4 regions of the Neobacillus sp. BP17 genome follow, and region 4 is predicted to be linked to each of the others. Evidence: riboswitches for the same ligand, from Rfam matches in the RefSeq annotation. Region 4 holds a riboswitch; each other region holds the start of a gene.
The links. A riboswitch is a leader RNA that binds a small molecule or an ion and turns the genes downstream of it on or off. The one in region 4 is predicted to bind S-adenosylmethionine.
Positions count from the first base shown of each region.

Region 1 (5,820 bases), 400 kb from region 4:
TTCAATTTCAAATAGTCCTTTTTGAGAGCCTGCTTCTAAATAAACATGTTCATCCATTAGCTTAAACAGGTGAAGTTTACTATACTGGTGTACGAGTTTACCCTCCTTATTGACAATGAGCAAGGTATTTTTTATACCGTTTTCTTCTCGGTTGGCTACAGATCCGCCAACAAAATTTACTTGGTACCTTTTTGCTGCCTTTTGAAGGAAATCAATGGTCTTACCAGCATGATTATCAGAAATTTCATTTAGACGAGTTAAGTCATACCCTGTTGTCCACAGCTCTGGTAGTACAATGATATCTGGCTGGCCGGCTACAGCCTTTTCAATGAGTCTTTCAGCAGATTGATAGTTTTTATTTGGATCCCCAAAGGCGATATCCATTTGTATACATGAAATTTTTAATTTCACGAATCTTCACCTCGTTTGAACTTTCGGAATTTTTTCTTTACAAGCTGTTATAAAAGTTATATCATTTGTGACTAGAATTTAACAATAGAATTACTTTTATAAATCATTAAAGCAGGTGAGAACCATGAAGCAATTTTCAACATCAGAGATTTTAAATAGTCTTCCTAAGCAGTTTTTTGCTTCACTCGTTAAAAAAGTCGGGGAATATATTTCACAGGGGTATGATGTGATTAATTTGGGGCAAGGGAACCCCGATCAGCCAACACCGGCACATATCGTAGCAAAACTTCAGGAAGCCGCGGTGAATCCATTAAATCACAAATATTCTCCCTTTCAAGGGCACCAGTATTTAAAACAAGCTGCTGCTGATTTTTATTTTAGAGAATATGGAATTCCCATTGATCCAGATAAAGAAGTGGCTATACTGTTTGGCGGTAAGGCGGGTCTTGTCGAAATTCCGCAGTGTTTATTAAATCCCGGCGACACCATCCTCGTGCCTGATCCAGGCTACCCGGATTATTTGTCAGGGGTTGCACTTGCAAAAGCCGAAATGGTAAGGATGCCGCTAAGGGAGGAAAATAATTTTCTACCGGATTATGGTGAGTTGAATGGGGATGTTTTAGATAGAGCAAAACTAATGTTCCTCAATTATCCTAATAATCCAACTGGTGCGGTAGCGACTCATGAATTTTTTGAGGAGACAATCAAACTAGCGAATGAACATGATATCTGTATAGTTCATGATTTTGCCTATGGTGCCATCGGGTTTGATGGTAAGAAACCAGTAAGTTTTTTACAGGTTCAAGGGGCAAAGGAAGTTGGAATTGAAATTTATACCTTATCTAAAAGCTATAATATGGCAGGCTGGCGTGTTGGTTTTGCAATTGGGAATGAGAGCGTCATTTCCGCTATTGAACTTTTACAAGACCATTTGTATGTCAGTTTATTTGGAGCCGTACAGGAGGCTGCTGCGGAGGCCTTAATTGGCCCTCAAGACTGTGTAAAGGAATTAAACGAGTTGTATGAGCGAAGAAGGAATGTATTGATAAGTGGGCTTCATTCCTTGGGTTGGAATGTCAGCGCACCAAGGGGATCCTTTTTTGCCTGGCTTAAGGTTCCTGAAGGCTTTTCCTCTACGGAATTTGCTAATATTCTCCTTGAACAGGCACATATTATGGTTGCACCTGGAATTGGATTTGGTGAATTTGGAGAAGGGTATGTTCGGGTGGGACTACTTTCAACAGAAGAACGATTAGCTGAAGCCGTCGAAAGAATTAGTCGTTTAGAAATATTTAAAGAAAACTCCCCGAATGGCGAGCCCCTTAAGGCGAAGACAGAAGAGTAGTTGCACTTATGCGTTCAGAATTTTGTTTAAAATTCTGATTAGCCAGTTAAATCGATTGACATTTTATTTTTTTCTTGCGATAATGCAAATTAAAGTTAAACACACATTAATAACTGAATAATATACGAATCGTTTTCTTATCAAGAGCAGGCGGAGGGAAAAGCCCAATGAAGCCCGGCAACCGACTTAAATCTAGTTTTAAGCACGGTGCTAATTCTTGCAGCAACAAGGCTGATAGATGAGAAGATGTTAGTTGGCGGCTAACCTCTTCTTTGTTGAAGAGGTTTTTTTATGTTTGAATAAAAGGAAGTGTTTTTATAATGACTGAAATTATTGCTACATATCTACTAAATAACGAAAAGAAACCATCCAAGAAGGCAGAAGAAATTGCCCTTGGTTTAACAGTTGGGTCATGGACGAATCTGCCTGAATTAGAACAAAACCAATTGCGTAAACATAAAGGAAGAGTTGTATCAGTCGAAGCGAATCCCTCAGAAACAGAAGAGCAAGCACTGATTAAAATTGCCTATCCAACGATAAACTTTTCTAATGACCTCCCTGCTATCTTAACAACCGTTTTCGGTAAACTTTCATTGGATGGAAAAATTAAATTACTTGATTTGCAATTTGATGAGGGATTAAAGAGGCAGTTCCCTGGTCCAAGATTTGGGATTGATGGACTAAGGAATAAATTAAACGTTAATAATCGACCGTTATTAATGAGCATCTTTAAAGGCGTACTCGGGAAAGACCTCACGTTTTTAGTCGAACAGTTAAAACAACAAGCCCTTGGTGGTGTTGATTTGGTTAAGGATGATGAAATCCTGTTTGAAAATGAATTAACACCATTTGAAAAAAGAATTGTCGAAGGGAAAAAAGCACTGCAAGAAGTGTATGACCAAACAGGACACCGCACTTTATATGCTGTTAATCTAACAGGCAGAACTTCGCAGCTCAAAGAAAAAGCTAGAAAGGCTGCTGAACTTGGAGCAGACCTCTTATTATTCAATGTTTTTTCCTATGGGTTAGATGTGCTGCAGGAATTAAGAGAAGATGATGAAATTGCTTTACCGCTTATGGCACATCCTGCTTTCAGTGGTGCATTGGCATCATCACCCGTATATGGAGTATCTCATTCTTTATTACTAGGTAAACTGCTTCGATATGCCGGTGCTGATTTGTCACTGTTCCCATCGCCGTATGGGACAGTTGCATTAGAAAAACCAAAGGCACTGTCGATTGCTAATGAATTAACAAGTGAGGACAGTTTTAAAAAGTCGTTCCCCGTTCCATCGGCTGGAATTCATCCTGGCTTGGTTCCATTGTTAATAGGTGATTTTGGTATCGATTCGGTTATTAATGCTGGAGGTGGAGTACATGGACATCCAGACGGTGCCCGGGGCGGCGGTCTTGCATTCCGACAAGCGATTGAAACTAATCTCCAAGGCAAGTTATTGTCTGAAGGGGCTGAAATGTATCCAGAACTTAAGCTGGCACTAAAGCTATGGGGAAATGCAGAGGTAACAGTATGACAAAACCTGTAATCTTTTGTGATTTTGATGGAACCGTAACGGAAAGTGATAACATTATCCGGATGATGGAAGAATTTGCTCCTCAGGGATGGGAAGAAATTAAAGATCAAATTCTCACTTGCCAAATTTCCATTAATGAGGGAGTAGGAAAATTGTTCTCCTTATTACCTAGTCAATTGAAGGAAGAGTTGACTGCGTTTGCGATTGAGCATGCAAAAATCCGCCCGGGATTTAAAGAATTTGTAGAATTTGCGCATAAAGAAGAGATTCCTTTATATATTGTTAGCGGTGGGATTGACTTTTTTGTTTATCCGATATTAGAGAAGTTTGGACCATTTGCTGGTATTTATTGTAACGAATCTGATTTTTCAGGTGAGAGGATTAAAATTCTTTGGCCGAACGAATGCGATTCGTTATGTGACAATAATTGTGGCTGCTGTAAGCCGAGCATTATTCGAAAGCTGACCCATGAAAACGACCTGTTCAAGATTGTCATCGGAGATTCGGTCACAGATCTTGAGGCAGCGAAACATGCTAATTTTGTGTTAGCAAGAGATTTACTACAGGAGAAATGTGAGGAATGGGGCATTAATCATCAAGGATTTAGTACGTTCTTCGAATGTATCGAGGAAATAAAAAAAAGAATTGAGGTGAGGGAACTAAAATGATAAAGGAAAGATGGAATGATCTAGCAAATGTAAAAGATGAACTTGCAAATCGGGACTGGTTTATGGGTACGAGCGGCAATCTAGCGATAAAAGTAAATGATCATCCACTACAATTTCTGGTTACAGCTAGTGGTAAGGATAAGCGGAAACGTACGGATGAAGATTTTTTACTTGTTGATGAGTTTGGTCATCCTGTCGAACAAACACATTTAAAACCCTCAGCAGAGACACTTCTTCATGTTGAAATTTATCGTAAAACGAATGCTGGCTGCAGTCTTCATGTTCATACAATTGATAATAATGTTATTTCAGAAATATATGGTGATCAGGGTGTGGTCACCTTTAAAGGACAAGAGCTAATTAAAGCATTTGATATGTGGGAAGAGGATGCAACCTTAAAAATACCGATCATTCGAAATTATGCACATATACCGACTCTGGCTGCTGAATTCTCTGAACATATTTCAGGTGATACAGGTGCTATTTTAATTCGTAACCATGGAATCACGGTATGGGGGAGAACTGCATTTGAAGCGAAAAAAATACTTGAAGCTTCTGAGTTTTTATTTCGGTATCAATTACGGTTATTAGAACATAAACCATCCCCAATTATTTAAGGCAGTCTAATCAACCAAAAATGGAAAGGAAGAATATAAAATGGCATATATTACGTTTCAAAACAAAGAAGAGCAAATAAATGTTCAAGAAGAGGTTGCAAGTTTCCTTGAATCTCAAGAAGTTATTTATGAAAATTGGGATATTAGCAAGCTCCCTAGTGATTTGGTAGAAAAGTATCTTTTGAGTGAGGGAGAAAAAGAAGAAATATTAAGTGTTTTTTCTGAAGAAATCGCTGATATCTCTGCTAGACGGGGTTACAAAGCTCAAGATGTCATTTCACTGTCAGAAAATACGCCGAATTTGGATGTTTTGCTGACAAATTTTAAAAACGAACATCATCATACAGATGATGAAGTTCGCTTTATTGTCAGTGGTCACGGTGTATTTGTCATTCAAGGAAAAGATGGTGAGTTCTTTGAGGTACATTTAAATCCTGGCGACTTGATTTCAGTACCCGAAAATACAAGACACTATTTTACCTTAGAAGAAGACAGAAAAGTTGTTGCAGTAAGGATATTTGTAACAACCGAAGGATGGGTTCCAATTTACGAGAAGTTAGAAGTTCAATAATAGTAAGAGGAAAACTGGCTGCTGTGTTGAAGCGGCCAGTTTTTTTTAGCTCCCAACTTATTAATTTACTGGAATAGGGTTTTTATGAAAAATGAAGAATTTTGTCGCAAAACCGATATATTAAACAAAGAAATTGTCGAAAAACAAAAGAAATAGGAAGTTTTGTCTACTTTTGCGAATGTGTTTACTTTTAGTAAAATTCTTGTCATAATTCATCAAGTAGTCTAAATTTTAGTGGTTTACTGCAATTGGGTAATAGGTAGGGGGAAGCGGAAACACATGTACGAGCATTGTAATAATTATAATGAAATGATTGAAGAGATTAAGAAAAAAAGGCAACTAATGATTAATAGTGCCAACTCACTTGGGTTTACGAGTGAAGTAACTATAAAATATAGTCAAGAGCTGGATGAATTAATAAACAAGTATCAAAAGGCTATGGAAGGATCCTCCAAGCCAAATGATGAAATTAAGTTTGCTTTTAAACAGATGATTATGATTTGGCCTAAAATATTGATATAATAACAATACAAAAACAACCATTTCGATTAGGCCCCGTTTTTTTAAACCTATGAAAATATATCAATAATGTACACCATGACCAGCAGTCCCATGATAAATGCATAGGTGGACACCCGCTCATTTCCGTCTCCATGGCTTTCGGGTATCAATTCCT
Region 1 is NZ_CM184198.1:1,639,094-1,644,913, forward strand. It holds gene AC4QJR_RS07885 (carbon-nitrogen family hydrolase) at 1-411, opposite strand, end outside; gene AC4QJR_RS07890 (pyridoxal phosphate-dependent aminotransferase) at 536-1,756, shown strand; SAM riboswitch class I at 1,891-2,001, shown strand; gene mtnW (2,3-diketo-5-methylthiopentyl-1-phosphate enolase) at 2,077-3,288, shown strand; gene AC4QJR_RS07900 (2-hydroxy-3-keto-5-methylthiopentenyl-1-phosphate phosphatase) at 3,285-3,956, shown strand; gene AC4QJR_RS07905 (methylthioribulose 1-phosphate dehydratase) at 3,953-4,573, shown strand; gene AC4QJR_RS07910 (1,2-dihydroxy-3-keto-5-methylthiopentene dioxygenase) at 4,614-5,144, shown strand; gene AC4QJR_RS07915 (aspartyl-phosphate phosphatase Spo0E family protein) at 5,424-5,666, shown strand; gene AC4QJR_RS07920 (ZIP family metal transporter) at 5,714-5,820, opposite strand, start outside.
Region 1: it holds a riboswitch for S-adenosylmethionine, as region 4 does, so the genes downstream of both, mtnW (2,3-diketo-5-methylthiopentyl-1-phosphate enolase) here and AC4QJR_RS05845 (homoserine dehydrogenase) in region 4, are expected to answer to the same signal.

Region 2 (5,820 bases), 2.1 Mb from region 4:
GAGTTTGATTTCGTTGAATATATAAATTTTTATTTTCGGCTTCCATATCAATTAATGCTTTTACCTCTTCTGGTAATTCAGAAAGCGAAGTGATGGGAGCACTTGTTACCGTATGTTGAGTGAACTGGGTGAAGTTCCATTTATCAATCTTTGTTTTATCAGGTCTTGGCATTGGAAGCTGCTCAAAATCAGCTAATGCTTTAAGACGGAGCTCCTCGAACCAAGCCGGCTCGCTCGTTTCTTTTGAAAAAGAGCGGACATTTTCCTGATCAAATGATAATTTGATTTCTGTTGTCATTGTAATCCTCCTAACCCTCTCTTACGCTTCTTGCCCAACTGTTTCATCTTCAATTCCAAGTTCTTGTTTGATCCAGTCATATCCTTCAGCTTCTAAGCGTTGTGCTAGTTCAGGTCCGCCGGATTTTACAACACGGCCCTGCATCATTACATGCACATGGTCTGGAGTGATATAGTTTAAAAGACGTTGATAGTGTGTAATCACTAAGCAGCCGAAATCCTCGCCGCGCATTTCATTGATTCCTTTTGATACTACCTTTAGGGCATCGATATCTAGTCCGGAGTCAATTTCATCTAGGATTGCAATTTTTGGTTCTAACATCATTAATTGCAAGATTTCGTTACGTTTTTTCTCACCGCCGGAGAAGCCTTCGTTTAAATAACGTTGTGCCATATCAAGGTCCATTTCAAGGAATTCCATTTGCTTATCCATTTTACGGATAAATTTCATTAATGAAATTTCATTTCCTTCACCAAGACGGCTATTTAGTGCTGAACGTAAAAAGTCGGCATTTGTTACGCCGTTAATTTCACTTGGATATTGCATTGCTAGGAATAGCCCAGCCCGTGCGCGCTCATCTACTTCCATTTCAAGAACATTTTGTCCATCTAGAGTGATAGATCCGCTTGTTACTTCATATTTTGGATGGCCCATAATGGCAGAAGATAAAGTGGATTTACCTGTTCCATTTGGTCCCATGATTGCGTGGATTTCTCCACCCTTTATTTCAAGGTTTACACCTTTTAATATTTCTTTCCCATCAATTGCTACATGTAAATCTTTGATCGTTAACGTTGATCCAGCCATATCTATACCTCCAAAGAGAAAGTGTTGTATCATGTAATCGGGTCATTTGAATAACCCTATTCTCATTTTATTCTCATTCCAATCTTATAACAAATGAAATGTATTAGCAACTCTTAAACAGTAAAAACATAGCACCTATTTTCATTAAGCTAGTACCAAATGAGAATGAAAGGCTATTTTTAATGAAAATTCTGATTAATTCTATCTAAGGAAAATGCACTCGAGTAAAATCATACCTCATTTTTTTACTTTTTGCCAATGGAATTCGGGTCTAATGGTCTTTCTATTTTTACCCAATGAAACTGTTTAAATGTATACCGTTTTAGACATCGGCATAGAAAAAGCCAGTGTTTACACACTGACTTTCTTCCTATTTATAAGTTACTCAGAAACCGGTACAACGGCACCTTTGTATTGTTCAAGAATGAAGTCCTGAATTTCTTTTGAATGTAGAACTTCCACTAATGTTTTGATGCTGTCTTTATTTTCGTCACCGCTGCGGACAGCAATCACGTTTACATACGGTGATTCTTTGTCTTCAATGGCGATGGAATCTTCAACTGGGTTTAAGCCTGCATCAATCGCATAGTTAGAATTGATTAGGACTGCGTCACCTTCGCCATTATTATAGATTTTTGGAAGTAATGCTGCTTCATAGTTGGTATCGAACTTTAGGTTTTTAGGATTTTCAACAACATCTTTTAATTCTGCTTTCGTTTTATCAATGCCTTCTTTTAATTTGATAACTCCCTCTTTTTCAAGTAAAGAAAGAAGACGGCCATGGTCAGCTACAGAGTTGCTCATGATTAAATGTGCACCTTTTGGAAGATCACTTAACTTTTTATATTTCTTTGAATAAACACCGATTGGCTCAATATGGATACCGCCAGCATTAACAAAGCCATAACCATTTTCTTTATTTTGAGAATTTAAGTAAGGAATGTGCTGGAAATAGTTTGCATCAAGTTCTTTTGATGCCAATGCTTTGTTTGGTAATACATAATCTTGGAATGTTTTGATTTCTAAGTCAATGCCTTTTTCTTTTAAAAGCGGTTTTGCTTTTTCAAGGATTTCTGCATGGGGAACGTTAGATGCTCCAACCACTAATTTGGTAGTTTCTGCTTCTTTGCCACCAGTAGTTCCTTCTGATTTTTCCTCTGACTTACCGCAAGCTGCAACAACAAATACGATAGACAATGCTAACAATAAACTTAATATTTTTTTCATTTTGACCTCTCCTTTATCTTTTATCTAATTTTGAAGTGATAAAATCACCGATAAACTGAATGATAAACACAATAATTAAAATAATGATGGTTGCGACTAAAGTTACATCGTTTTGATTTCGTTGAAAGCCTTGAAGATAGGCAAGATTTCCTAAACCACCTGCTCCAATGACTCCTGCCATTGCTGTATAACCAACAAGAGCAATCGCGGTTACGGTTATTCCAGAGACCAGCGCTGGCATCGATTCTGGTAAAAGAACCTTCCAAATGATCGTACTTGTTGTTGCACCCATTGACTTTGCTGCTTCAATCACGCCTTTATCAATTTCCCTGAGGCCAATTTCCACCATCCTAGCATAAAATGGTGCGGCACCAATAATCAATGCTGGCAATGCGGCATTTTCACCAATCATGGTTCGGAAAAGTATCGTTGTAAACGGGATTAATAAGACAATTAAAATAATAAAAGGAATGGAACGGAATATATTTACGACGCCGCTAATGACCACATTAATGGGTTTATTACTCCAGAGACTTCCTTTTGAAGTAAGGAATAACAACAATCCAAGCAGGATACCAAGAATAAATGTAGCCACAACGGAAATCCCTGTCATATAAAGAGTTTGTCTCGTTGCTTCCCACATTGCCGGCCAATCAAAATCTTCGAAATACGGTTTACTATTCACTTGTAACCACCTCCACTCCTACTTGCTGTGAACGAATATAGTCGACTGCCTTATTGACTTCTGCTTCGTCCCCATCAATATGAATGAATAAGGTTCCATAGGACCCGCTTTGGGTTTGTGAAATCTTCCCTTGCAAGATATTAACGGTCACGTTATTATGGCGAATGACATTTGTAATGATCGGCTGTTCAACAGATTCCCCAATAAAAGTTAGTTGAACAATTTGACCGGAACGATAACGTTCAATTAAATGTTCAGCAGTTTCTTTCGTCTCTTCTGGTTCGGTTACCTGCTGGACAAATCGTTTCGTAATCGACTGCTGTGGATTTTTGAATACATCTAATACTTGTCCAAGTTCGACGACCCTTCCACTTTCCATGACGGCAACCCGGTGACAAATCTTGCGGATTACATGCATTTCATGGGTAATAAGAACAATAGTCAGACCAAGCCTTTTATTTATATCAACTAACAATTCCAAAATAGAATCGGTCGTTTGTGGGTCGAGGGCAGAAGTAGCTTCATCACAAAGAAGTACTTTCGGATTGTTGGCAAGCGCCCTTGCAATCCCAACACGTTGCTTTTGTCCGCCGCTTAACTGGGATGGATAAGCATTCTCTCTACCTTCCAGGCCGACTAATTTAATTAGTTCACTTACTCTTTTTTGGCGCTCAGGACCTTTGATGCCTGCAATTTCTAAGGGAAAAGCAATATTTTCACTAACGGTTCTTGACCACAATAAGTTAAAATGCTGAAAAATCATACTGATCTCTTGCCGGGCTTTTCGAAGTTCAGCCCCTTTGATTTTTGAAACCACGCGGCCAGCAACGGTTACGGTCCCACTGGTCGGCAGTTCCAAACCATTTAACATTCTAATCAATGTACTTTTACCAGCACCACTGTATCCAATTACCCCGAAAATTTCACCATCTTGAATTTCAAGGTTTACATCATCAACGGCTCTAAGCTGACCCTGTTTGGAAGGAAAAATTTTCTGAACACTTTTTATAGAAATCATTATATCACCTGCTTTTTATCCAATTTACCTTAAAATTCTGAAAGATTTTTCTTGTAATATACCGTTTAATCTAATATAGGGTTTGACTTTTTTTACAAAAAGATTCTATGTTATCAAAATAAAAAGCCTTTCTGCGCAGGCAGAAAGGCATCATAAATAATAATCCTTTCTCCCATCTTCCAAAGCAAACGCTTTGTGTGAATTGGCACCATTTCAATAATAAATATTGACGGTTGCCGGGCTTCATCGGGCACATCCCTCCACCTCTCTTGATAAGAGTATCAATTCCTATATTTAATTCAAACGTGAATTTGTTTAAGTAACTATATTACAAAAGTATCGTATCACGGATAAAAAGGGGTGTCAATGAAAATAGTTTCTTATTCAAAAAAATAAGTTTTAGGCATTAACGTTTAATGAAGTTAAACCAGTTGCCGAAACAATAGCCGACTCTAGGTCTTCAATCAGATCTTCTACATTCTCGATCCCGATGGATAGGCGAATTAAATCCTCTGTTACACCTGCAGCGATCAGGCCTTGGGCATCTAATTGCTGGTGAGTGGTGCTGGCCGGATGAATAATTAAACTTTTTGCATCACCAACATTGGCCACATGTGCCCAAAGTGTGATGGAATCAATTAATTTAGCCCCTGCTTCTTTTCCGCCTTTAATTCCGAATACCACCATCGAACCGGCACCTTTTGGTAGATACTTTTTAGCTAGTTCATAATCGGGATGGGATGGATGACCAGGATAGGAAACCCATTCTACGGCAGGATGGTTAGTTAAGTAATCGACGACTTCTTTAGTATTCGCGACATGCTCCTTCATCCGGACATGCAGAGTTTCAAGTCCAAGGACAAACTGGAAGGAATTTTGCGGACTTAATGCCGGCCCTAGATCACGAAGCAATTGGACACGTGCTTTGATAATATAAGCCACCGCGCCTAAGGCTTTTGCATAAACCAAATCATGGTAGCTTGCGTCTGGTGTTGTAAAGCCTGGGAATCTTGGAGAATTCCAATCGAATTTACCGCCATCAACAATAATTCCGCCCGTTGTCGTTCCGTTCCCTAATAACCACTTAGTAGCGGAATGAATGACAATATCTGCTCCATGTTCAATTGGACGGCAAAGGTATGGAGTGGCAAAAGTATTGTCAACGATTAGTGGTACACCTGCTTCATGGGCAATTTCTGCTACTTTTTCAATATCGAGGATGCGCAGGCTTGGATTACCAATTGTTTCCGCAAAGACGGCTTTTGTTTTGGCAGTGATCGCTTGGCGGAAGTTTTCTGGATTTTCTGGATCTACAAATTTCACATTAATTCCATATTTCGGAAGAGTCACTGCAAATAAATTATAGGTGCCTCCATAGAGATTGGAAGCCGAAACAATTTCATCGCCAGCCTCAGCAATATTTAAAATGGCAAGAGTAATAGCGGCCATTCCGCTCGCCACTGCTAAGGCACCAACACCGCCTTCTAATAATGCGACTCTTTCTTCAAATACAGTGGTCGTTGGGTTGTGTATTCGTGTGTATATGTATCCAGACTCTGCTAAGCTAAATAGGTTTGCAGCATGCTCAGTATTCTTAAATTGATATGCATTGTTTTGGTAAATCGGAACAGCGCGGGCCCCTGTTACCGGATCTGGAGTTAAGCCGCCATGGACACTTAATGTTTCAAAACGATATTTCTTTGGATTTTCACTCATCTTGCTTCCTCCTTTTTTTGACAACTCACCAAACAAAAACCCCCGCTTCAGAGAAGAGGGGGCTCACAC
Region 2 is NZ_CM184198.1:4,833,303-4,839,122, forward strand. It holds gene sufD (Fe-S cluster assembly protein SufD) at 1-298, opposite strand, end outside; gene sufC (Fe-S cluster assembly ATPase SufC) at 320-1,105, opposite strand; gene AC4QJR_RS23675 (MetQ/NlpA family ABC transporter substrate-binding protein) at 1,487-2,332, opposite strand; gene AC4QJR_RS23680 (methionine ABC transporter permease) at 2,346-2,975, opposite strand; gene AC4QJR_RS23685 (methionine ABC transporter ATP-binding protein) at 3,010-4,035, opposite strand; SAM riboswitch class I at 4,205-4,314, opposite strand; gene AC4QJR_RS23690 (O-acetylhomoserine aminocarboxypropyltransferase/cysteine synthase family protein) at 4,435-5,751, opposite strand.
Region 2: it holds a riboswitch for S-adenosylmethionine, as region 4 does, so the genes downstream of both, AC4QJR_RS23685 (methionine ABC transporter ATP-binding protein) here and AC4QJR_RS05845 (homoserine dehydrogenase) in region 4, are expected to answer to the same signal.

Region 3 (5,820 bases), 2.4 Mb from region 4:
CTGTTAAAATCTTTGCCGAGGGTTCTTAATGTACATATTTTTGGGTTCTCGCGTGGTGGAGTGATGGCACTCTTGACTGGGATCGAATTCCCTGAAACCGCGTCTGTAGTTACATGGGGAGGTGTCAGTGATATGTCCCTTACCTATATGGAACGGAAGGATTTAAGAAGAATGATGAAACGTGTGATTGGAGGGACCCCACAGAAATATCCGGAACGTTATCAAGACAGAACCCCAATCTATTCCTTAGAAAAACTGACTGCTCCAGTCCTAATTATCCATGGTGTAAATGACGGTAATGTCTCTGTGGAGCATGCCTATCGCCTGGAAAGAAGGTTGAGAGAATTAGAAAAGCCAGTCGATTGCTGGTATTTTGATGAGTTTACACATTACTTCCCTCCTGAAGTAAATAGAAAAGTCGTCTCAGATCTATCAAAGTGGATGAAAAGTCAACGTAAAAGATGTTAATATAAAGGTAAAACAAGCAGAGGAGCGGATCAAAGATATGGGTATGCCTCTTGAGTTAAATACGATGATTGTGACAAAAGGAAGAGAGATACGAGTAGAGGAAAATGTCTTCACATTAGAAAAAGAAGGGTATAGACTTTATCCCATTGAGATTCCGATTGATGTAAGAAAAACAATGGATAGTGATTTAAGTGGTACAGCAATCATTAAAAAAGTTGAGCTGCAGAATAACAGCACGACCATCACCTACCAATTAATCTCATTAAATTCAACGAACTAAGCAGGGTTTTGCCACCTGCTTTTTCTTTTTGAAAAAAATATTATTAATGTGTAATAAACTTTCGATACATTCGTCTTATTAATAGATTTATTAGGATTAAGGTTTTTGGGAAGGGGGATTGGATTGGAGCGCGGCCATCAAATAGAGAAATGGTTTATTCAATATGAGCAGGATGTTACCAATTATCTAGTTTATTATACAGGCTCGGTGGATGTTGAGGATTTGGTTCAAGAAACCTTTTTACGGGCATTACGAGCTTTAAGTCACTTTAAAAATGATTCAAGCCCGAAAACATGGCTGATATCAATTGCAAGAAATACAGCAATAGACTTTTACCGGAAGAAATCTGTTTGGAACAGACTTAAACAGATTTTAGATTATGAATCCCCTAAGCTTCATGAACAAGATACAGGGGAAAAAATTGTTAGGAAAATGGAATATGCCTATTTGTATGAAGCAATTAATGGGCTAAAGCCAAATTATCGTGATGTGGTTTTATTAAGAGGTATTGCAGAACTTTCATCCCAAGAAGCAGGTCAAGTCCTTGGCTGGACCGAGAATAAAGTGAATGTTACTTTTTTTCGGGCAGTGAGAAAGCTAAATGAACGCTTAAAGGAGGGGGAGTATTTTGAGTCAATTGAAGGATAAAGAATTACTGGAAATGATGGCTGATTTTCCAAAGCATGAGTTAACTGCAAAGCAGAGAAACGCTTTTCTTAAAACAATTCGTGAGGAAAGCACTCGGAAACAAAGCAGGCGATTTAATTTTCAAAGACTAGCGGCATTAGCAGCTCTATTTATGTTGGCGATAATTGCTCCAATCCTTTATTTTACAAGCCATGGTGAAGGTTTAAGCAATTCGGGATCTGTAAAGACAGAAGTTGTAAAAAAGGGCGAGTTTTTTGCTTTAATGGATAAGAGTGGCACACCATATTATCCTGATAGCAATTTTGGAATACCAAACAAGGTTAGCCTGCTTGCTCCACTGGAGTGGATAGCGAAGGATCAAAGGAGTGTTTCAAAAATATCAGTCTATTTATGGGGTGACTATGGAAAGGATTTTGCCAATAAACCCTTAAACGTAACGGCAACCCATGTAAAAACAGGAGTCAAAGAACATCTTGCAACAGCCGTAATATCAGGGGGGATGTATGGGGCAGATGGTCATGCAATGACAAGTTTTAAACCATTTACTTTTTCTGGAAAATATAATCTTGAATTTATGGCCGGCAATAAAAAGGTCGGTGAATTTTCAATTTATGTTATGGAGCCTTATATCAAGATAGGTGATTCCACTCTAATGATTTCCCAAGAGGTTTTATATGCAGGTTTCTATGAAGATGCTGCAATTGAGGTAGAGGGAGAAAACCTTCCACCTGAAATTGAATTAGAAATATTTGACCTTGAAAATGCAGAAGTATCTACTTTTACCTTTAAAGATAAGACCGATTACACGACCACTGATGGAAAAGACATATCCATGTATATAGGAGATTTCCAACTGAAAAAAAGCGGCAAATATCGGTTTACTTTATTAAATAAATCAGAAACGGTAGAAGTAAGAAAGCCCATATCGAATTGATATGGGCTTTTAGAATAGATAGGTCACTTTTCACTTACGCGATAGGTCCGCCTTTTTGTTCAATTTCCGCTGAGACATTTGTGAATTTCTTGAAGTTTTCCCGGAATTGTGCTGCTAATTCTTCTGCCTTCTTCTCATAAGCAAACGGATCAGACCATGTTTTACTAGGTTGAAGGACTTCATCTGGTACTCCAGCAATATGAAGAGGGATATTCAAACCGAAAATTTTATCTTTGGTTGTTTCTACATGATTTAGTTCCCCTTCAAGTGCCGCTTGGATCATAGCACGGGTGTAGGAAAGCTTCATCCGGTTACCGACCCCATATTCACCGCCGGTCCAGCCTGTATTCACAAGGAATACATTGGCATTGTGCTCAAGAATCTTCTCACCTAACATTTCGGCATATCGAGTTGCTGGCAGTGGCAAGAATGGTGCACCAAAGCAGGTAGAGAAGGTTGCTTGTGGAGACGTTATTCCACGCTCTGTTCCGGCTAATTTTGAAGTATAACCACTTAAAAAATGATACATCGCTTGTTCCTTAGTAAGTTTCGAAATAGGAGGCAAAACACCAAAAGCGTCAGCCGTCAAGAAGATGATGGTGTTTGGATGTCCAGCAATACTTGGTTGAACAATATTATCAATCGCATGAATTGGATAAGCGGCACGTGTATTTTCTGTTAATGTGCCATCATCATAATCAGGGATTCTGGATTCTTGATTCAAGGTAACATTTTCTAATACCGTTCCAAAGCGAATCGCATCAAAAATTTGCGGCTCTTTTTCACGAGAAAGATTAATACATTTGGCATAGCAGCCTCCCTCGATATTAAAGACACCGTTGGATGACCAGCCGTGCTCATCATCACCAATTAATCGACGATTTGGATCCGCGGATAAAGTGGTTTTTCCAGTACCAGATAAGCCGAAAAATAATGCAACATCGCCTTCAAGGCCAACATTGGCAGAACAATGCATGGAAAAAATATTATTTTCAGGTAGTAGATAGTTCATGACTGAGAAAATAGACTTCTTCATTTCGCCTGCATATTCTGTTCCACCGATTAGAACAACTCTTTTCTCAAATGATACAATAATAAAGGCCTCAGAATTAGTGCCATCAATTGCCGGATCAGCCTTGAAATTAGGGACAGAAATAACGGTGAAACCAGTATTATGATCAAGCAGTTCTTCTTCTGTTGGTCGAATAAATAGCTGGTGTACAAATAAATTTTGCCATGCTAATTCATTTACAACTTGGATAGGTAAACGTGATTTTGTATCGGCACCAGCAAAACCTTTAAAAACAAAGATTTCTTCTTTCTGTTGTAAATAATTAATGACTTTTTGATAAAGCTTTGTGAAAACCTGCTCAGAAATTGGTTGATTGGTCGTGCCCCATTCAATTTTATTTTTCGTTGAATCTTCTACAACAATGAATTTATCTTGTGGAGATCGGCCAGTATATTTACCAGTAGCGACACTAATTGCTCCCGTTGAAGTTAGTGCCCCTTCATGACGGGTTAAGACTTTTTCAACTAACTGTGGAACAGATAATTGTACATGAACATGACTTTCATTCAACAATTGATTTAATTCATTAGGAGTATCAACAGAATTCATTTAATGAGACCTTCCTTTGTCTAAGTTTTATGTGGTTAATAATACAAAAAGTATAACACATTAGTCGAATTAATGTATCCTATTTATCTGGATTTATATATTTTAAAACTTTAAATGAAGATATAAATAAATTTTATAAAAGACTAATGACTTACACCGTATTTTTCCCATTTTATGAGGAAGATATTTCTAAAAAATACATTGACATTGTTACCCAGTATGATATTATTCTAAGATGAACGGATACTCTCTTATCCTGAGCTGGTGGAGGGACAGGCCCAATGAAACCCAGCAACCTGCAGTATGAAAAGATGAACCACTTTAAAAGGTCCTTTTCAAATGCGAAGGTGCTAATCTGACGCAAGGCTAATGCCTTGAACGATAAGAGCGAAAGGCCCGAAAACAACCTTTCCTCTATGGTAAGGTTTTTTGTTTTGTATAAGTCCTTTTATGAAATGAGTCTCTAATAAAAATCCTTTGTTTATTACATACTAAGGGAATGAGTACCGTATCAAATTCTCGAGGTTTAAGAAGTATACCTGTAACCTTCGAAAAAAATCCTCGTGATCTCATAATAAAGGAGGAATTCAGATGTCAAGAAACGCGCGTTTGTTCACTTCTGAATCAGTTACTGAGGGTCATCCAGATAAAATCTGTGACCAGATTTCTGATTCCATTTTAGATGCTATTTTAGCAAAAGATGCTAATGCTCGTGTTGCGGCTGAGACTTCAGTAACAACTGGATTAGTGTTAGTTGCAGGGGAAATCACAACATCTACATATGTGGATATTCCAAAAATCGTTCGTGAAACGATTAAAGGGATAGGATATGATCGTGCGAAATATGGATTTGACTCCGAGACATGTGCAGTTTTAACATCTATTGATGAACAGTCTCCAGACATTGCAATGGGTGTTGACCAAGCTTTGGAGGCTCGTGAAGGTCAAATGTCTGATGAGCAAATTGAAGCAATTGGAGCAGGGGATCAAGGGCTAATGTTTGGTTTTGCATGTAATGAAACGAAAGAGCTAATGCCGCTTCCCATCTCACTTGCACATAAGCTTGCTCGTAAATTAACAGAAGTGCGAAAAGACAATGTTCTTGAATACCTTCGACCAGACGGAAAAACCCAGGTAACGGTGGAATATGATGAGAATGATAAACCGGTACGGATTGATACCATTGTTATTTCTACTCAACATAACCCAGAAGTAACGTTAGAGCAGATACAACGTAACTTAAAAGAATATGTCATCAACCCTGTTGTACCGAAGGAACTTATCGATGAGAAGACAAAGTATTTTATTAATCCAACCGGACGTTTCGTTATTGGCGGCCCTCAAGGGGATGCAGGCTTAACCGGCCGTAAAATTATTGTTGATACGTATGGTGGATATGCTCGTCATGGCGGCGGTGCTTTCTCTGGTAAGGATCCAACGAAAGTAGACCGTTCTGCAGCTTACGCAGCTCGTTATGTAGCTAAAAATATCGTGGCTGCTGGTCTTGCTGAAAAATGTGAAGTTCAACTGGCCTATGCGATTGGTGTAGCACGACCAGTTTCCATCGCTGTGGATACTTTTGGTACTGGTAAAGTAAACGAAGATATTCTAGTGAACCTGGTGAGTGAAAACTTTGACCTACGTCCTGCTGGAATCATCAACATGCTGGACCTTCGTCGTCCAATCTACAAACAAACAGCAGCCTACGGCCACTTTGGCCGTACAGATATTGACCTGCCTTGGGAGCGTACGGATAAAGTAGAGGCATTACGAGCGCAAGCAAATATATAAATAGAAAAGAGGGGGTTACATATGACATGTAACTCCCGTTTTTATTTGTACGTCTAATTACCTGCACATTTAATCGGT
Region 3 is NZ_CM184198.1:4,582,202-4,588,021, reverse strand. It holds gene AC4QJR_RS22430 (alpha/beta hydrolase family protein) at 1-468, shown strand, start outside; gene AC4QJR_RS22425 (DUF2584 domain-containing protein) at 506-748, shown strand; gene AC4QJR_RS22420 (RNA polymerase sigma factor) at 872-1,396, shown strand; gene AC4QJR_RS22415 (hypothetical protein) at 1,377-2,330, shown strand; gene pckA (phosphoenolpyruvate carboxykinase (ATP)) at 2,365-3,951, opposite strand; SAM riboswitch class I at 4,200-4,339, shown strand; gene metK (methionine adenosyltransferase) at 4,543-5,742, shown strand.
Region 3: it holds a riboswitch for S-adenosylmethionine, as region 4 does, so the genes downstream of both, metK (methionine adenosyltransferase) here and AC4QJR_RS05845 (homoserine dehydrogenase) in region 4, are expected to answer to the same signal.

Region 4 (5,820 bases):
TCTAAAACGGTGGTTAAATTAGTAAACTTTTTAAGGGTTTTAATAGAATTAATTTCTTTTTTCAGCTCATTTATGTCGTCAGAGCCAAAGCCTGCGGCTCCTAAGATATTTATGTGACGGATGTCGATTTGAAGTAAAAGGACAATTGTTTCAAGTATGTGCATGAATTTTTCTTGGAATTTTTGAAATTCCCCTGGATAAGATTGAATGAGTAATTTATATTCTTTTAATAGCTTACTCATTATTAATAAATCAGCAAGACCTGAAATCTCTAATCCGAGTACAAGTACATCGATGTCATGATGCTTCGAAATAAACAGTCCAAGGTTGTTAATTGCTTCTTTCCATTTGCTTTTGCCTACAGGGTGTTCTTGATGATAGGTAATCAAATCATTTCCTGTAATATATGTCGCCCCCATTTTATATAAACGATATCCTAGTTCCCAATCTTCGTAACCGTACAGAACAAAGTCTTCATCGAACAATCCTGCCTGAGTAATAAACTCTTTTTGAATGGAAACATTCCCTGTAAGAAATGCCATCCATGGAAAGGAAAACCCTTCTAAGTCAGCAGCAAAGTTGTCGGTTATCGTTTGGAACCATGGGTATGTTACAACCCCAATATCCTTGAAGGCTTTTCTTGCAATATCACTTTTTTCCAACAACGGGTACGGTTGTTTAATTGAATCTTTATATTTATTAAACCTAGAATTAAGCAAATTATCTTTTTTTGTTAAAGTTGCAATCGTGCTAATTTTCTCTGGAGTAAATTCTGGAAAGATGCATGAATAGATGATTTTTGAATGCATTACCCCTGACAAAATATGCTTATTTTTTGATTGATGGAACTTATGATGTTTTTCAACAAAATCAGGTTCTGTTATCATTTCTGCATCAAGAAAAATAAGAGTGCTCCCTCTTGCTGTACGAATGCCCAAATTTCGTACGCTTGCTCTTCCTAGGTTCTTTTCATTTCGTACATATTTGAAATGATAGGGAGGCTTATAACCTTTTATCTTTTCTTCCGTTTGGTCAGTTGAAGCATCATCTATAAAAATAACTTCCATTTTTGAAGGATTGAACGTTTGATATTCTAGTGAGTAAAGAGTCAGGAGATTTAGTGGATATTTATTTAGGGAAGGAATAATAATACTTACTTCAATATCTTGGCTATTATTTACTGGGGTTTCTTTATTAAGTTTCTCTTTGGAGCTTGTGTCCTTGTTATTTGAGGACTTTTTGGTTTTTGGATTTACTTTCTGTGGTTCTTGTTCATTTACAGTTGGAATTGGCCAAACACCATATAGCCCTTTTTCGTTTCCTGTAAGCTTTTTATTCATAAAATCATTAAGATTTTGTTTTGTCCGGCTATGATCCCAAAGTCTAATTTCGATAATATCACCATTAAAGAACAGACCTGGCAGTCCACCAATCATCCCAGATGGGTAGATATAGTCTTTAGGGCTTCTATCACCTTTTTTTACAAACTTCCCATTAATAAATAGCTGCGGCTCTCTTTCATCATAGACAACCGCAATGTGAATTAGATCATTAATACTGGCTTCATGGACTAACACCGCATATATATTCTCATTCGTATGTTCATAAATCGTTATTCCATTTAGTCCAATTGAAACACTAACTCCCGCATCATTATCGGTCATCCCTTTTCCTGGCCCAATCACATAATTTGTTCCTGTACCATCCACTGACTTTTCCCGAGATTGCTTATCGATATGATGAACATTTTCGGGTAATACCCAAAACTCATAGGTAAATGTATTTTTCAGATTCGTTAATAAACGACCATTTAGGCTATTCCATAACATGACGCACCTCTTCAATTTACTTTTATAAATAACTAGTCCATTTGGGTTTTGCTTTTACACAATATGAATACAATTTGATTTTGACTAGACTTATCCCCATTTATAGGTTGCTTTGTATATATTTTTTTGCTTTTTGTCGATTCCCTCCAATTAGGAGCATAGAAATTCACAAAAAAAAGAGCTTATGCGCTCTTTTTACGGAATAATTGCTTATGATTTCATTCAAACTATATGGCGGCTAATGATACTTCTTTATCATTGCTTTCCATTTCATATTCCCCTAAAATTTGAAAGCAACACTTTATGTTTTGTTCACTCATTAACTGTTTAATTAACTCGGTATTTGTCCGGATGATTGCTGTCTCCTCACTAGTTTGAGTAATCCATGTGACCAATGGGTTTTTAAAATCCTTTGTGAGACCTTGAATTATCCATAATTCGTCTGCATGCTCTTTTTTATCTCCTAAATGAATTGCTGGCGTCTTTGTGAAATACTTATTTGTCCGCTTATTTTGACAGACATAAACTAAATCTTCAATTGCTGCACTTGCTGTTGGAAACATGCCGGCACCTGGTCCTTGTAATGTAATACTACCAACAAGATCTGTGTAAACATTAACGGCATTTTCTACCCCTTCAATAGAATAAAAAGGATGAGACTTTCCAACAAGGACTGGTCTAACAGCGGCTTTAATTTGATCACCTTTCTTACTAATACTTGCAATATGTTTAAACCTAAGTCCAAGTCTTTTTGCTGCCTCGATTAATTCACTTGTAATTGAAGTAATCCCTTCTCGTTCTACATCCTCCCAATTTGGTTCCTCACCAAATGCAATTCTGCTTAGAATCATTGTTTTATAAAAAGCATCAAAGCCCTCGACATCATTGGTTGGGTCTGCTTCAGCAAACCCCTTTGCCTGTGCTAAACTTAGGGCGTCAGCAAAGGACTGCTTCTTCTCACGCATTTCCGTTAAGATGAAATTCGATGTTCCATTAAGTATGCCTTGCACGTGATGAACACGGTTTACGTTTAATAGCTGCCTTAAGGTTTGAATAACAGGTATACCGCCCGCAACTGTCGCTTCGTAACCTACTGAAACATTATGAAGCTTTGCTAACTCGAGCAGGTCATTCCCGTGGTGTGCAAACATTTCTTTATTAGCTGTAATTATGTGACATCCTTTTTGAATCGCTTGTTTTAAAAATGTAAAAGTGGGTTCTTTATTGACGATTGCTTCGACAATAACATCAAGTTGAGGTAGACTTAAAATTTCATTGAAATCTGCAGTGACTAATACATCTTCATTAATATTTCTCTTTTTATGCATATTTCTAATTAGTACGGCTGCGACTTCGACCCTTTTTCCTAATACTCCCTCAAGTTCTTCTGCATGGGATTGTATCGTTCTATAAACACCTTCCCCGACTGTTCCGAAGCCTAGAATCGCTACTTTTATCACAGACATATTGATCCACCCTTCATTTATAATAGACATGGCTAAATAGAAAAAACCCTCTTCATAAGAAGAGGGTTAGTTTCCTCCTCTTATCTGTCAGGTAAATAACCTGCAGGAATTAGCACCTTTTCAAGATTTACCTTGATGGTTGCCGGGCTTCATCGGGCCTAGTCCCTCCGCCGCTCTGGATAAGAGTTTTATGTAATTGTTTGATTAAATTTCCAAGTTATAAAGAGAATTCTAGTTGAATCCATTGCTGTTGTCAATATTATTTGAAATTTCTTTTTTTACAAAGGTAACAGGGTTACTTCTCCCTTGTCTCCTAGACGGTCTATCATTTCTAACCATTCCTTCGGTTTGTTTGAAAGTATGGAGTAATAGATTGTTAGGAAATCCTTTACAAGATTAGTTGGGAGAGATTTAAGCTCATCGTCTAATGGCATGAAACATAAATCTAGCCCAGTTACGGCTTCCCCATTATTTTCCCAGGATGGATGAACATATGAGAAATCTAACCGCTTGTAACCCAAATGGGAAAGCACTTCACGTCGCACATAAGGGTCCATAACCTTTACGCCGCCAAATTCGTGATGTTCAACTCTGTAAGGATCGTATATTTCTGCAAACATTCCGTAAAGCTCTTTTCCATTTTCATTTGCTAATTGTTGTAAATCCTTTAACCGGTTCTGAGCTAAAAATCGACCAAGGCTTAGGCCAGGTTTACCTATAATCGTAAAATCTGTCATGGCAATATTCCAATCAGGATAATAACGGTATTCAGTTGCACCTAAGACTTTATCGCCATCGACTGCCACGAATACTCGAATACTCGGATCTTCTAATGGCTCTTTCCATAGCTCATATGCCAGGACTTCTTCTGGCGGGAAAATTTCTCCCATTAAGTTATGCAGTTTTCTAAAATTCGGATCATCTATACTTGTGATTCTAATATAATCCATAAATATACCCCCCATTTATTTAAAAGGATTTTTCCATTCCATTAATACAGCATTGTTACAGGATTCCTCATCCTCTAGATAGTTTTCAATAATTCCTACCGGGACACGGCCGCAGCGCAGCAAAAATGTAATGACAGGATCCTTTAAATCTCCCGTTATGATTGATGCTAAATATTGCTCCGGTGTCATGTTATCAGCTACTCTATAATAACCTGGCATTCTACCCCCGCCTAGTAAGCGCTCTAAACCTCTCTCAATAACAACATGGTACATAGCATGCATCATCAATTTTCCTAGCCCTAGTTTACGGTACCTGGGTCGGACACTGATATCAACAATGTACAAGGTATTCGCACTTGGATTATGGTTTCGGATGTATCCATGGTCAGTGATTTCTTCCCACGTATGGTTTTTATCGCTGGGATCAAAATCGATAATTAAGGCGGTTAACGAACCGGCTAATTCACCATCAACCTCAATACATAATGCACCTTCTGGAAACAGGTCCACATGATTGGTTAGTTGCTCTTTATTCCACCATAATTCTGATGGAAAAGGAGGTGGGAAGCACTCGGATTGAATCTTGATAAGATCGGCAAAATCCTGTTTGGTATAATTGCGAATGATAACCGGAACAGGCCGCTCTTGGTCAAAAACGTAAAATTCACTTCGATACATACTAAACCCACCCCTTCTGTTTACTTTTCCCAGTCTGTGTATAAATCAGTTCTGCGATCACGCCAGGTTGTAACCGATCCTCGTTCTCTTACTTCATATAACAAATTTAAATCCAGATCACCCGTTACAATCATTTCATTATTAATTTCACCTTCAACCAATATGCCCTTAGGAGGAAATGGAATATCATTTGGAGTAATAATGACCGCTTGACCAAAATTAGCACGCATAAAGTCAACCGTCGGCAGTGAACCCACTGTTCCTGTTAAAACCACATATACTTGATTCTCAATTGCCCGTGCATGGCTGGTATAGCGAACACGATGAAACCCATGACGATCATCTGTACAGGATGGACAGAAAATGACATCAGCACCCTTAGCCTTTGCCATCCGCACGATCTCTGGGAATTCAATATCATAACAAGTAAGCAGGGCGATTTTCCCTTTTTCTGTTTCAAAAATCTGAAAGGAATCCCCTGGTGCCATATTCCATTCATTGACTTCGGTCGGTGTAATATGAAGTTTGGCCTGCTCGCCAATCCTGCCATCTGGATAAAATAAATGAGCGGTATTATACAGCTTGCCATCCTTTTCAATCACATGCGTTCCCGCAATAATATGCATGTTTGTATTTTTTGCAAAATTAGAAAATAGTTCTCTATATTGTTCAGTAAATCTCGGGAGATCGTTGATGCTTAGACTTTGCCCTTGTCCATTCCCAATCGATAATAGCTGGGTAGTAAAGAACTCTGGAAAAAGGACAAACTCTGCCCCAAATTCTTCTGCAGTTTTTATGTAGTGTTCACATTGTGACGCAAACTCTTCAAAGGATTGAATCGTATGTAACTGGTATTGCACGACAGATACACGAATTTTCATTATTTTCCTCCACTCA
Region 4 is NZ_CM184198.1:1,236,121-1,241,940, reverse strand. It holds gene AC4QJR_RS05850 (glycosyltransferase) at 1-1,829, opposite strand, end outside; gene AC4QJR_RS05845 (homoserine dehydrogenase) at 2,057-3,295, opposite strand; SAM riboswitch class I at 3,373-3,481, opposite strand; gene AC4QJR_RS05840 (GNAT family N-acetyltransferase) at 3,574-4,245, opposite strand; gene AC4QJR_RS05835 (GNAT family N-acetyltransferase) at 4,261-4,923, opposite strand; gene AC4QJR_RS05830 (carbon-nitrogen hydrolase family protein) at 4,944-5,804, opposite strand.